DNA from 3 places in the Bacteroides cellulolyticus genome. Region 1 is predicted to be linked to each of the others. Evidence: riboswitches for the same ligand, from Rfam matches in the RefSeq annotation. Region 1 holds a riboswitch; each other region holds the start of a gene.

Region 1 (3,908 bases):
CTCAGAAGCAAAGGTTACATTATATGTAATATTCACCCATGGGTTCTCTATTGTGAGACTTCCTCCTCCTGAATGTTTTGGAGTATATACAATCTGGTTTCTCCATGTTTTTGATTCAGGGTCGGTTATATCCTCTGCCTGGATAAAGTTATAGTTAGCTGTGATATAAAGGTTTATTTTGTCTGTCAGACTGTATTCCGATGATATGTTTATGTCTGTTCCTATAGTCTCAACTTTACCGACATTCATCATTTTCCACACAAACATGGTGGGAACTGCAACAATCTTGTCGTTGACCTTATTATAATATACATCAGCTGAAAGGCTAAGGAATCTGAATCGTCTGTTAGAGTCCGATCTATTGTATGTCACTCCGAAGTTTCCCTGTCGTGTGGTTTCCGGACGAAGATTGGTATTCCCTATAAGGAGATAATACAGGTCGTTGAATGTAGGAGTTCTGAATATATCCTTATACGAGGCTCTTATCCTTAATCCGTGCTGACGTAAAGGTTTCCACGATATACTGACCGCAGGAGACAGACGTTTCCTGTCATTTGCAGCTTTACCTATCTTCACATTCTCTGTTATGTATGTGTTGAGCAGTGAAGCCGAAGCTGAGAAGTTGGTACGTTCATATCTGGCAGCCAAAGCACTCAGTACAGTAAATCTTTCAGGAAACTGGCAATCTCTCAGGTTAGTGTACAGATAATTATATGCAAAATCCTGTGCAAATGAGAAAGAAAGATTTTTTATCGGACTGCCCATTACGGTGGCTGACAGATAGGTCTCTGTCTGTCTGTATCGGTCGTCTGTTATTCCGGATGACTTGTCGTTATAGTCTCTATTCCAACTGTAGTTGAATTTTCCAAGTACCTGCATTTTCAACCGTTTATTCCATCTGTTTTCGTAACGCACTTGTCCGAAGTAGTTTCTATCGTACAGTCTTTCAGCAGAATAAGGATTGTCGTAAACCACACTTCCCGGCAGTCCTCTTTCTGAGTCAAATAGGTATGCTTTTACTTGTAGGTCTTGTTTGGAGGTAATGGATGAGTACAGATTTGCTTCTGCTCTGTAAGAACGTATGTCGCTGTTGTTCCTTTTTGCATCAATCAGTTGGTTTCCGTTCCATAATTTAAATCTGTAGTTACCGTCGGCTTGCAGATAATCTCCATAAAATGAAAGACCAGTTTTATTGGTTATTTTATGGCTATACATTACAGAGGGATTAATCAAACCATATGAGCCGGTTTTGAAGGAAGCGTTAATACTGTATTTACCTTTTTCTATGTCAGGTGTTATAGTCTTTATGTTGAGAACTCCTGCCGAGGCAAAAGCTTTTGCACTTTGATATATATCATCAGTCTGACCAATTGTAAGAGAAAGTTCTGATACATTACTCAGAGAGTACCTTGAAATATCAACTTGTCCAGACTGGCAGTCGCTTATGCTTACTCCATCGTATATAACTCCTGTATGCTGTGCTCCCATACTTCTTATGGAAACAGTTTTCAGTCCTCCTATACCTCCGTAGTCTTTTACATTAACTCCCGAAAAGTGTTTTACGGCTTCGGCTACATCATACACTCCCATACGCTCCAGCTCTGATTTTTTCAGTATCTGAAGCGGTGACGTTGCCATTAAGGCTGATGGAGTCTTTCTCGCACTGATAGTAACGTCCGGAATTTGGTGTATCCTACCGGTGATGCTGTCTGTGTTGTTCTTCTGTGCCATAGATACCATTATCGGACATAAAAACAGTACAGTTACAGCGTACCTGTGGACAACATAATTCAGTTTGCCCATTTCTTACTCAATAAGTATCTTACAAAAATTACATGTATCCGCATCATTCTTTCCTCGAGAATGCTGTGGTATGATTTCTTGTTTTGCAGGTCTTCTGACTTACTCCGGATGGCTTTACCTTCCCGTCATCAAGTTTGACAGTGGTTAAACAGATATTAAGCTATCCTTATTCTGTGGAGATTACAGCAGCGGGACTGTCCGGGATTTTCACCCGATTCCCTTTTCATCCTCATCCTGTAAATAGGCATATTGGAACAAAACATTGCAAATATATGAAAAAAACGGAAAATTGAAAATCATTTATTTTATTTTCGCATTTTTACTATATATGGAATGCAATCTTCAGATACTATGAGTAATTAGATGATGTGTCAATATAATATAAATCCAGCGATGCCGCAGAGTATGATAAGAAGTATAGGATTGACTTTATATTTGTGTGAAGCGATGAACACTGAAGCGAAAATCGCTATGCTCGTTATTATGCTGTAAGTGTCCGAACCAAAATTCTCGGTATTCATCAGTACAAGGGCTGCAGATGCTAAAAGTCCCACTACTCCTGGGCGTAGCCCGTCGAATACAGAAGCCACTACAGGGTGTTTCTGATATTTCAAAAAGAATTTGCTTATCAATATCATCAGGATGAATGAAGGCAAGACTACAGAACATGTTGCTATGGCAGAACCTAAAACGCCTATTCCATGAGAGTAGCCGGCATTAACTACAGCTGTATAACCAACGTATGTGGCAGAGTTTATACCGATAGGACCGGGTGTCATCTGGCTGATGGCAACTATATCTGTGAATTCAGAAGAACTGAGCCAGTCATGACGTGTCACAACTTCACCTTGTATCATGGACAACATTGCATAGCCTCCGCCGAATCCGAAGAGACCTATCTTGAAGAATGTATAGAATAGTTGTAGGAATATCATGTTGTAAATTAAAAATTAAAAGTTAATAATTAAGAATTTGGGTGTGGCTTTTACTGACTTTCAACTCTCTGTCATTTGCTTTTATCCTCAGTTTTTCTTTTATATCGCCCGTAAATATATCCGCCAAGTCCTGACAGAATAATTACGTAGATAGGCGAGAAGCCGAGCAGCCATATAAGCAGTGCAGATACTGCCGGAATCCATATATTGTATCTGTTGATACGTGCGGTTTTAGCCATTTTGAAAGTAGGTGCGGCAATTAATGCCACTACTCCGGGACGTATGCCCTTGAATACTCTTTCAACAGGCTCCAGATGCTGGAACTGCCTGAAGAATAGTGCAATGGCCAGTATTATCAGAAATGATGGCATGATTGTTCCTAAAGCCATGAAGAATGCTCCCCAGAATTTACGCAGTTTATACCCTATGAATATTGCGATGTTGACGGCGAATATTCCCGGAACTGTTTGCGACAATGCCATGAGGTCAAGGAATTCTTCTTTTTTTATCCATTTCCTTTTATCAACTATTTCCGCTTCAATCAGTGGAACCATGGCATAACCGCCTCCTATTGTGAATAGTCCTATTCGGAAGAATATTGTAAAATAATTTAGATATATCATGTCGTTAATTAAGAACTAGCTTATTTCTCTGTTTTTAGTTATTAACTGATTTCATATAATCTCTAGGAGGAACACCGTAATATTTTTTGAATGTATCTGCGAAATATTTCGGGTCGGCAAATCCGAGCATGTCTGAAACCTCTGATACGGTATATTCCTTTGTTTTCAGTAATATGGCAGCTTCCTGCATACGTATGTTCCTGATAAGCTCGGCTGGAGGTTCACCTGTAAGTGCTTTGATCTTGTTGTAGAAACTTGTACGGCTCATGTTTACGGCTGCACATAAGGTATCCACATTCAGACCTTTTCCAAGTCCTTCTTTTATAAGTCCGGTCACTTTACGGATAAACTCTTCGTCAAGTGTGGAAATCATTTCCGGCACGTCATTTTCTTCTGATGATATAGAATTCTCGTCCGTATCTTCTTTTTGTTGTGGCAGGGATACTATAAGTTCCTGAAGCCTTTTCCTTATCAGGTCTCTGTTTTCAAGAACATTGCTGATATTGGCTTTCAGAAGGGTTATGTCGAACGGTTTTACTATATACAG
Region 2 (3,908 bases), on a different contig from region 1:
AGGTGAATATAACGGTATGCTGACCAAACGTAACTTTACCATACGTACAGCCGACGGAAAAGAAAAAGTCATTACATACAGCGGAAAGAAAATAAATGTAAAGATATAATAGTACAAATAAAGTTATTATTATAACCATATAGGAAAGTGAATATTGCGTATAAATTGTAATATTCACTTTCCTATTTATGTTTATATATTGCAGAAAAAAGACATTTTTGTACCTTTGCACTTCAAACAACAGATTTCTATATATGGAATTAAAAGAACATTTCTCCGATAAAATATTTAGTATAATATCCGAAACTGCAGACGAACTAGGGTTGGAATGCTATGTAGTAGGAGGCTATGTGCGAGATATATTCCTGAAACGACATTCAAAGGACATTGATGTGGTAGTGGTAGGAAGCGGTATAGAAATAGCACAGGCACTAGGCAAAAAATTAGGCAAAGGAGCTAATGTTTCGGTGTTCAAGAATTTCGGAACAGCACAGGTGAAGTTCAGAGACATCGAAGTGGAATTTGTAGGTGCAAGAAAAGAATCATATAGCCACGACAGCAGAAAGCCAATAGTGGAAAACGGAACACTGGAGGATGACCAAAACAGACGCGATTTTACAATAAACGCTATGGCCGTCTGCCTGAACAAAGACCGTTTCGGCGAGTTGGTTGACCCATTTGACGGTATGGAGGATCTTAAAGACAGAATCATAAGAACCCCTCTTGATCCGGACATAACATTCAGCGATGACCCTCTGCGAATGATGAGATGTATCCGTTTTGCCACACAGCTGAACTTCTACATAGAGGACGAGACATTCGAAGCTTTAGGAAGAAATAAGGAACGTATCAAGATTATATCAAAGGAACGTATAGCAGACGAACTGAATAAGATAATATTATCACCTATACCGTCGAAAGGATTCGTAGATCTTGACAGATGCGGGCTTCTGGAACTTATATTCCCTGAGCTATGTGCTCTTCAAGGTGTAGAGACAAGAAACGGAAGAGCCCATAAGGATAATTTTTATCACACGCTTGAAGTACTCGACAATATATCGAAAGCTACAGACAATCTGTGGCTCAGATGGTCTGCCCTGCTTCATGACATAGGCAAACCTAAGACAAAAAGATGGGAACAGAAAGCCGGATGGACTTTCCATAACCATAACTACATCGGCGAGAAGATGATACCGGACATATTCAGGAAAATGAAACTTCCAATGAACGAGAAGATGAAATATGTCCAGAAAATGGTGAGCCTCCACATGCGTCCTATAGTAATAGCCGACGAAGAAGTTACTGATTCTGCAGTAAGACGACTACTCTTTGAAGCAGGTGATGATATTGACGATCTGATGTGTCTGTGTGAAGCGGATATCACCTCTAAGAACGAAGCCAGAAAACAACGTTTCCTGGACAATTTCAAGCTTGTAAGACAAAAACTGAAAGACCTTGAAGAAAAAGACAGGATAAGAAATTTCCAACCACCTGTAGATGGAGCTGAGATTATGAGAGTTTTCAACTTACAGCCTTGCCGCGAAATAGGTGACTTGAAAAGTTATATCAAAGATGCTATTTTGGACGGTGTAATACCTAACGAACACGATGCAGCATTTGAATATATGATGGAAAAAGCCAAAAAGATGGGCTTGAAACCTGTCGATGAATAATATAATCCCAATTTATATCATCCTGTAGTATTATTGAAATCTACAGGATGATAAATTCCCACAAGATTAAAGCAGAACCTAAAACAAAATCACCAATAATCTAATATATTTTAAATTTACATCAAATATAGTTTTCCACAAACTTCGCTCACAGACCGCTCTAGAGCATTTTTAAGAATTAAAAATTTCCACTTTTGTAAATTCCAAACATTTTGATGTTTTTTATTTCAGAAATTTGTTTATAGCTTTGCAATACCTTTTCAGAGTGACATCAGTCTCAAAAGGGAATACCGTGAAAATCGGTAACAGTACCCGCTGCTGTGATTCTTGATGAAACGGAACAAGGTTATTCCGACCACTGCCTCATTGGCGGGAAGGTGTTCCGCGGAAAGATCAGTCAGAAGACCTGCCCTGAAAAGAAAAAACAAACAATTGTATGATTTAAAAGACAAAAAAATGGAAACAAAAGACATCTGCATCATCAAAAGAGACGGGAAGCGGGAAAACTTCTCATCTGCAAAAATCTACAACGCCATTACAAAAGCTTTCGTAGCATCAGATCTTACAGACTGCGAAACCCTTATCGATGAAATAACACAGAGGGTAATCAACCATTTCAATACACCTACCATAGGTGTGGAAGAAATACAGGACCTTGTAGAAATGGAATTGATGAAAGTAAGACCGGAAGTAGCGAAAAAATATATCATCTACAGGCAGTGGAGAAACACCGAACGCGACCGCAAGACGAAAATCAAACATATCATGGATGGTATTGTGGCTATCGACAAGAATGATGTCAACCTTAGCAACGCCAACATGTCAAGCCATACTCCGGCCGGGCAGATGATGACTTTTGCATCTGAAATTACAAAAGACTATACTTACAAGTACCTTCTGCCTAAAAAATATGCGGAGGCGCACCAGTTGGGTGATATTCATATTCACGACCTGGACTATTATCCGACAAAGACTACCACATGCATACAGTATGACCTGGAAGACTTGTTCGAGAGAGGATTTCACACAAAGAACGGAAGTATACGTACTCCACAGTCTATACAGAGTTATGCCACTCTTGCTACAATAATCTTCCAGACTAACCAGAACGAACAGCACGGAGGACAAGCAATACCGGCATTCGATTTCTTTATGGCCAAAGGAGTCCTGAAAAGCTACCAGAAGAGTGTAGCTTCAATCATGTCTTTCTTTATGGAAATGAAAGGCATTGACATAACAGAAGAGACTCTGAAAGATTGCGTAAAAAAGCATCTCATGACAATAATCCCGTCTGAAGATGATAAAAACAACCTTATAGAAGAGCTAAAATCCATAGGTGCAAGCATAGAAAAGGGAGACCTGGAACATATATTAAACAAGGCAAACGAACGTACTCGCAAAGATACCCACCAGGCGATGGAAGGTTTTATCCACAACCTTAACACGATGCACTCAAGAGGCGGTAACCAAGTAGTTTTCAGTTCTATAAACTATGGTACAGATACGTCGGCAGAAGGAAGAATGGTTATAGAAGAGTTGCTTAAATCTACAATAGAGGGTCTTGGAGCTCACGGTGAAGTTCCTGTATTCCCGATACAAATTTTCAAGATAAAGGATGGAGTATCATATTCGGAAGAGGATTATCAGCTTGCAATGAGCGACTTCGATGCCGCAATGGAAGGAAAACTACAGTTCAAGGCACCAAACTTCGACCTTTTCCTAAAAGCATGCCGTACCACAGCCAAGGCTTTATTCCCTAACTTCATGTTCCTTGATACACCATTCAACAAACATGAATTATGGAGAGCCGATGATCCACACAGATATAAATACGAGCTTGCCACAATGGGATGCCGCACAAGAGTATTCGAAAACATTAATGGAGAAAAGACATCACTGGGAAGAGGAAACCTGTCATTCACCACGATGAACATGCCAAGACTGGCTATTGAAGCAAGAATTAAGGCAGAAAGTATTATCGATTCAAACAACAAGGAGGCTATTGAACAAAAAGCCAAAGAAGTATTCCTTCAGTCGGTAGAAGAGATGGCAGAAATGATTGCCGAACAGCTTTATTCAAGATACCAGTATCAGAAGACAGCCTTGGCAAGACAGTTCCCGTTCATGATGGGCAACAACGTTTGGAAAGGTGGCTGCGATGTAAACCCTAATGAAGAAGTCGGTGACATACTGAATCAGGGAACACTTGGTATAGGTTTCATCGGAGGTCACAAC
Region 3 (3,908 bases), on a different contig from region 1:
GCAATGAAATTTTATGAAATACCGTCATCTCCGATTACGGAAAGTTGTCGTCAAATTTTATTTCAGGTAGCGATAGCGGTACTTGGGCAATGTTCGTCCACCGTACCTTTGCACACGAAAACAGACCTGCGGCGTATGTCGGGGCTGTGAAGGGATTATACCCTTAAAACAGGAATATACCGGCTGTGAAACCGGTGGCGGAAGCTCTGCAGAGCATATTTATAAAAGTAACCGGGGAGCCTGTGCAAAAAAGAGAGCAACCACCCACTTTTGAGGCGGGTGGTTGCCAATGTTTCGGACAAACATCAGAAGTGGTAATCAACAACTCCTCCGATGTAGAGTATCGTTCCCGGTTCAAGCCTACAAACAAACTCCATAAACGTAAAGGACTGTTCGGCAAAAGACTGCAGCCATCGCCATCCAAATAGAAATGATAGGCGACATCCAACGGATTTTCCACTGCCTGTTTGAGATAATAGGTCGAACCCCATTCCAACATATTATCTGCCGTAAGAGCATTCGCTCTTTTTTTGATATTGGCGACATACTCCTCTTTCCATTGCTCTATTCCACCATTATAGCGCATGGTGTCATCGGATATAAGCTCGAACATTCCTTTGGGCAAGGCATGATTGACCAAATTGGCAATATCCTCTTTACGGTCTTCCTCGTCTATTTCTGAACAATAGTCATAGAAGCTCCCGTCTCCTTGCTGGAGTGTGTCCTCATTCAGATAGTTTTCTTTGTCTATCGGCTCCGTTGAAATTTGAAAAATCCTGCTGTGCATAATTGTAAATTTTAGATTGTCAAATATTTTCTTTTTTTTTCCTTTTCTTGAAACTCTTTTGGCTTCTCGTCGGGGAATGATTTTTATGCAGGACTGACAGCGGGAAAAGGACGGATAAGGCAAGTAAACAGTGTACGGGATGAAACGGAATACCCAACCGCCCAATGTAAGAGCACAGTCAGGCTCGTCCGACTATGCCCTGCAACGAGGTGGGGAGTGAAAGTCAATCTTCGATTTGTGGAAGGCTGCCGTGAAGAATATCCGGGAACCGTTAGTGAAAGCGATACTTGACGACCAGACGCACGCTGTACCTTTGCATATAAAATCTCTCCGAAGAGAATTGCCGACGTGAGATGAAAAGAGACCATAATTGAGAAACGCTATTATTCATAAGGGGAAAAGACTATTCGTGGTTGTTATAAATGCTTGATTAACATGAAAATACAATTCGCGCCATAAAATAATCCTTTCTTGAAATAAAAATCACAGAAAAAGAAACAAGATTAAAAAATAACCATTAACTTTGCACCAGTCAAGTTTCCAATCGAAGCGTCGAACGGAATTAAAAGGGAATCCCGGTGAAAATCCGGAGCTGTACTCGCAGCTGTAAGTCCTATTAAAGTTTATCGCACTCTTTGCCACTGGTGAAAGCTGGGAAGGCGCGATAAGCGGGATGAGCCAGAAGACCTGCTTGATGAGATAGATTTAGTGACCACGGGATAATTGGCATTAGATTAAAATGAACAGAGGCTCGTCCACAGGCACCTATATTCTTTTTGATAACCGATTTCTCATTCGTTGCAAATCTGTCGCAATAAAAACGAATGTGTGTTTAAACTTTTTGTTTAACTTTTAATAATTAAGTTATGAAATTCCCATGAGATAAAAAAATCACGCCAAAGAGAATGTAAATAGTCAAGCTGAAGTTACCTTTGTATAGTGTAACCCTAAATGTATCAGTTATGGCAGAAGTGACATTCCCTCAGTTGATACAGCGTGCTTGCGGTATCGACGTCCATATGAAGGTTGTGGTGGCGACAATAGACGGAGTAGGCATCCAACGTGATACCCGCTCATTCAAAACCTTCACGAGTTCTTTGAATGAATTGAAAGAATGGCTATTGTCCAATGGTGTAACGCATGTGGCAATGGAGAGTACCGGTGTTTACTGGAAACCTGTTTATAAGGTTCTTGAAGATTCCATTCCCGATGTCTGGATAGTCAATGCCCGTCACATTAAGAATGTTCCTGGTCACAAGACAGACAAGATGGACAGCGAATGGATCTGCAAGCTTCTTCTGGCAGGTCTTCTCAAACCGAGCTATATTCCTCCCAAGGAGCAGCGTCAGCTTCGTGACCTGACCCGTTACCGGAACAAGCTTATTCAGCAGATAGCTTCAGAGAAGAACCGTATGATGCGTATTCTTGAAGACTGCAACATCAAGCTTTCAAGTGTTGTAAGTAACACAAGCGGTACGACAGCTACTTCTCTTATTGATATGCTTTGTGAAGGTAAAGTCCTTACTCTTGATGATATAAAGTCAGTTTACCACGGAAAACTGTCAGCCAGTCCGGAAGAGTTGTTGGAAGCGTGTACCGGTTTTGTTGAAGAGCATCACATTTATCTTCTTCAGATGATCCGAAAGGATATAGACCAGACTCAGACTTTAGTTGATGATTTGTCCGAACGTATAAATAGACTGTTGTCCAAGTACGAGAATGTCCTTGAACTTCTCAGGGAGATTCCCGGTTTTAGCACCAAGGTTGTAGAGGATCTGGTTTCTGAGATAGGTCTTGACATGTCCCACTTCCCTTCAGAAAAGCATCTTTCGTCCTGGGCCGGTCTTTCTCCGGGCAACAACGAGAGTGCGGGCAAAAAAAAAGCGCACGAATCACTCACGGAAACAAACAGGTAAAGGCGGTAATCACAGAAGCCGCATGGGCTGCGACCCGTACAAAGAATACGTTTTTCAGTGAGAGATACCATCGTATAGCTGCCCGCAGAGGAAAGAAACGTGCCTTGATTGCAGTGGGACATTCTCAGTTGATATCCGTTTATCTTATACTGAGTACGGGAGCCCGTTACCATGAGCTTGGTGCACAATATATGCAATCCAAGATAGAGCAGAAACGCAAGGTATATTTGTCTTCCGAACTTAAAAAGCTTGGATACAATGTCTCGCTTACTAAAGTTCCACAAGCAGTAACACCCAATTAACAATACAGACCAAAGGCCGACTTTTACTGGAATTACCATAGTCCGAAAATGAAATTGGTCTCAACAGCTAAGCGCCAAAGATTGTGACTTATGTACACGTGTATGAAACTTTTAAATTCTTAGCTGTTTCTATTTGTCATCGTATAATAGCCGCATTTGTGTTTTCATGAATGCTAATCTTTCTTTTGTCAAAATACTCGGTTTTATATCAATTTTAGTATAAACCTGTCCTACTTTATGTGTAGGACGCTTAATATTTACGTATGAAAAAGGTTCTTATTTTATTCGTGTGTTTAATTGCGTTCTCTTTTAGTAATTTGAATGCTCAGAGTCAATGGTCGTTCGGACCACGTGTTGGTGTCGGATTCTCCAGTAGATATGGTGATAATGGTTATTATTCCAAAATGTTAGGCGGTGTGTTTGGAGAATACAGAATCAAAAAGTTTGCAACAGAACTTGATGTTTTATTTACCAAACAAGGAGAAGGTGGTGAAGATTATCTGGAGAAAAGTAAATGTATTCTTATTCCATTAAAATTTAAGTTTTATCCTTGTTCTACATTGGGGCTAAATATCTTTGTCGGTCCCCAGTTGGATATCTATTATAATGGTTTGGAAGGAATGCAACCGGATGGTAGTCCTATGATTCATTATCGAAAGACGTCGGCATCTTTAACGGCAGGTCTTGGTTATCGTTTCAAGTTTGGACTTGATTTGACATTCAATTATAATTATGGTCTTGTAAAATTGAATAAGGATGAATTTCCCGGATTGGAAAACTATAGAGACAGGGTATTTCAGATTTCCTTGGGATATGATTTATTCAGTCTGTTCAAAAAGTAGAGAATAAAGATAACTCAATTTTTATAAGAAGGCATATCTGACTTGTTTCCAAGTAATGATA

The links. A riboswitch is a leader RNA that binds a small molecule or an ion and turns the genes downstream of it on or off. The one in region 1 is predicted to bind cobalamin.
Region 2: it holds a riboswitch for cobalamin, as region 1 does, so the genes downstream of both, OCV82_RS09350 (anaerobic ribonucleoside triphosphate reductase) here and OCV82_RS04150 (TonB-dependent receptor plug domain-containing protein) in region 1, are expected to answer to the same signal.
Region 3: it holds a riboswitch for cobalamin, as region 1 does, so the genes downstream of both, OCV82_RS06595 (IS110 family RNA-guided transposase) here and OCV82_RS04150 (TonB-dependent receptor plug domain-containing protein) in region 1, are expected to answer to the same signal.

Annotation. Positions count from the first base shown of each region.
Region 1 is NZ_JAOQJJ010000002.1:222,188-226,095, forward strand. It holds gene OCV82_RS04150 (TonB-dependent receptor plug domain-containing protein) at 1-1,803, opposite strand, end outside; cobalamin riboswitch at 1,871-2,078, opposite strand; gene OCV82_RS04155 (chromate transporter) at 2,175-2,738, opposite strand; gene OCV82_RS04160 (chromate transporter) at 2,810-3,361, opposite strand; gene OCV82_RS04165 (hybrid sensor histidine kinase/response regulator transcription factor) at 3,396-3,908, opposite strand, start outside.
Region 2 is NZ_JAOQJJ010000008.1:80,763-84,670, reverse strand. It holds gene OCV82_RS09360 (glycoside hydrolase family 31 protein) at 1-109, shown strand, start outside; gene OCV82_RS09355 (CCA tRNA nucleotidyltransferase) at 255-1,673, shown strand; cobalamin riboswitch at 1,920-2,101, shown strand; gene OCV82_RS09350 (anaerobic ribonucleoside triphosphate reductase) at 2,130-3,908, shown strand, end outside.
Region 3 is NZ_JAOQJJ010000004.1:204,909-208,816, forward strand. It holds partial or broken gene OCV82_RS06590 (hypothetical protein) at 306-787, opposite strand; cobalamin riboswitch at 1,305-1,496, shown strand; gene OCV82_RS06595 (IS110 family RNA-guided transposase) at 1,750-2,703, shown strand; gene OCV82_RS06600 (hypothetical protein) at 2,808-3,005, shown strand; gene OCV82_RS06605 (porin family protein) at 3,269-3,847, shown strand.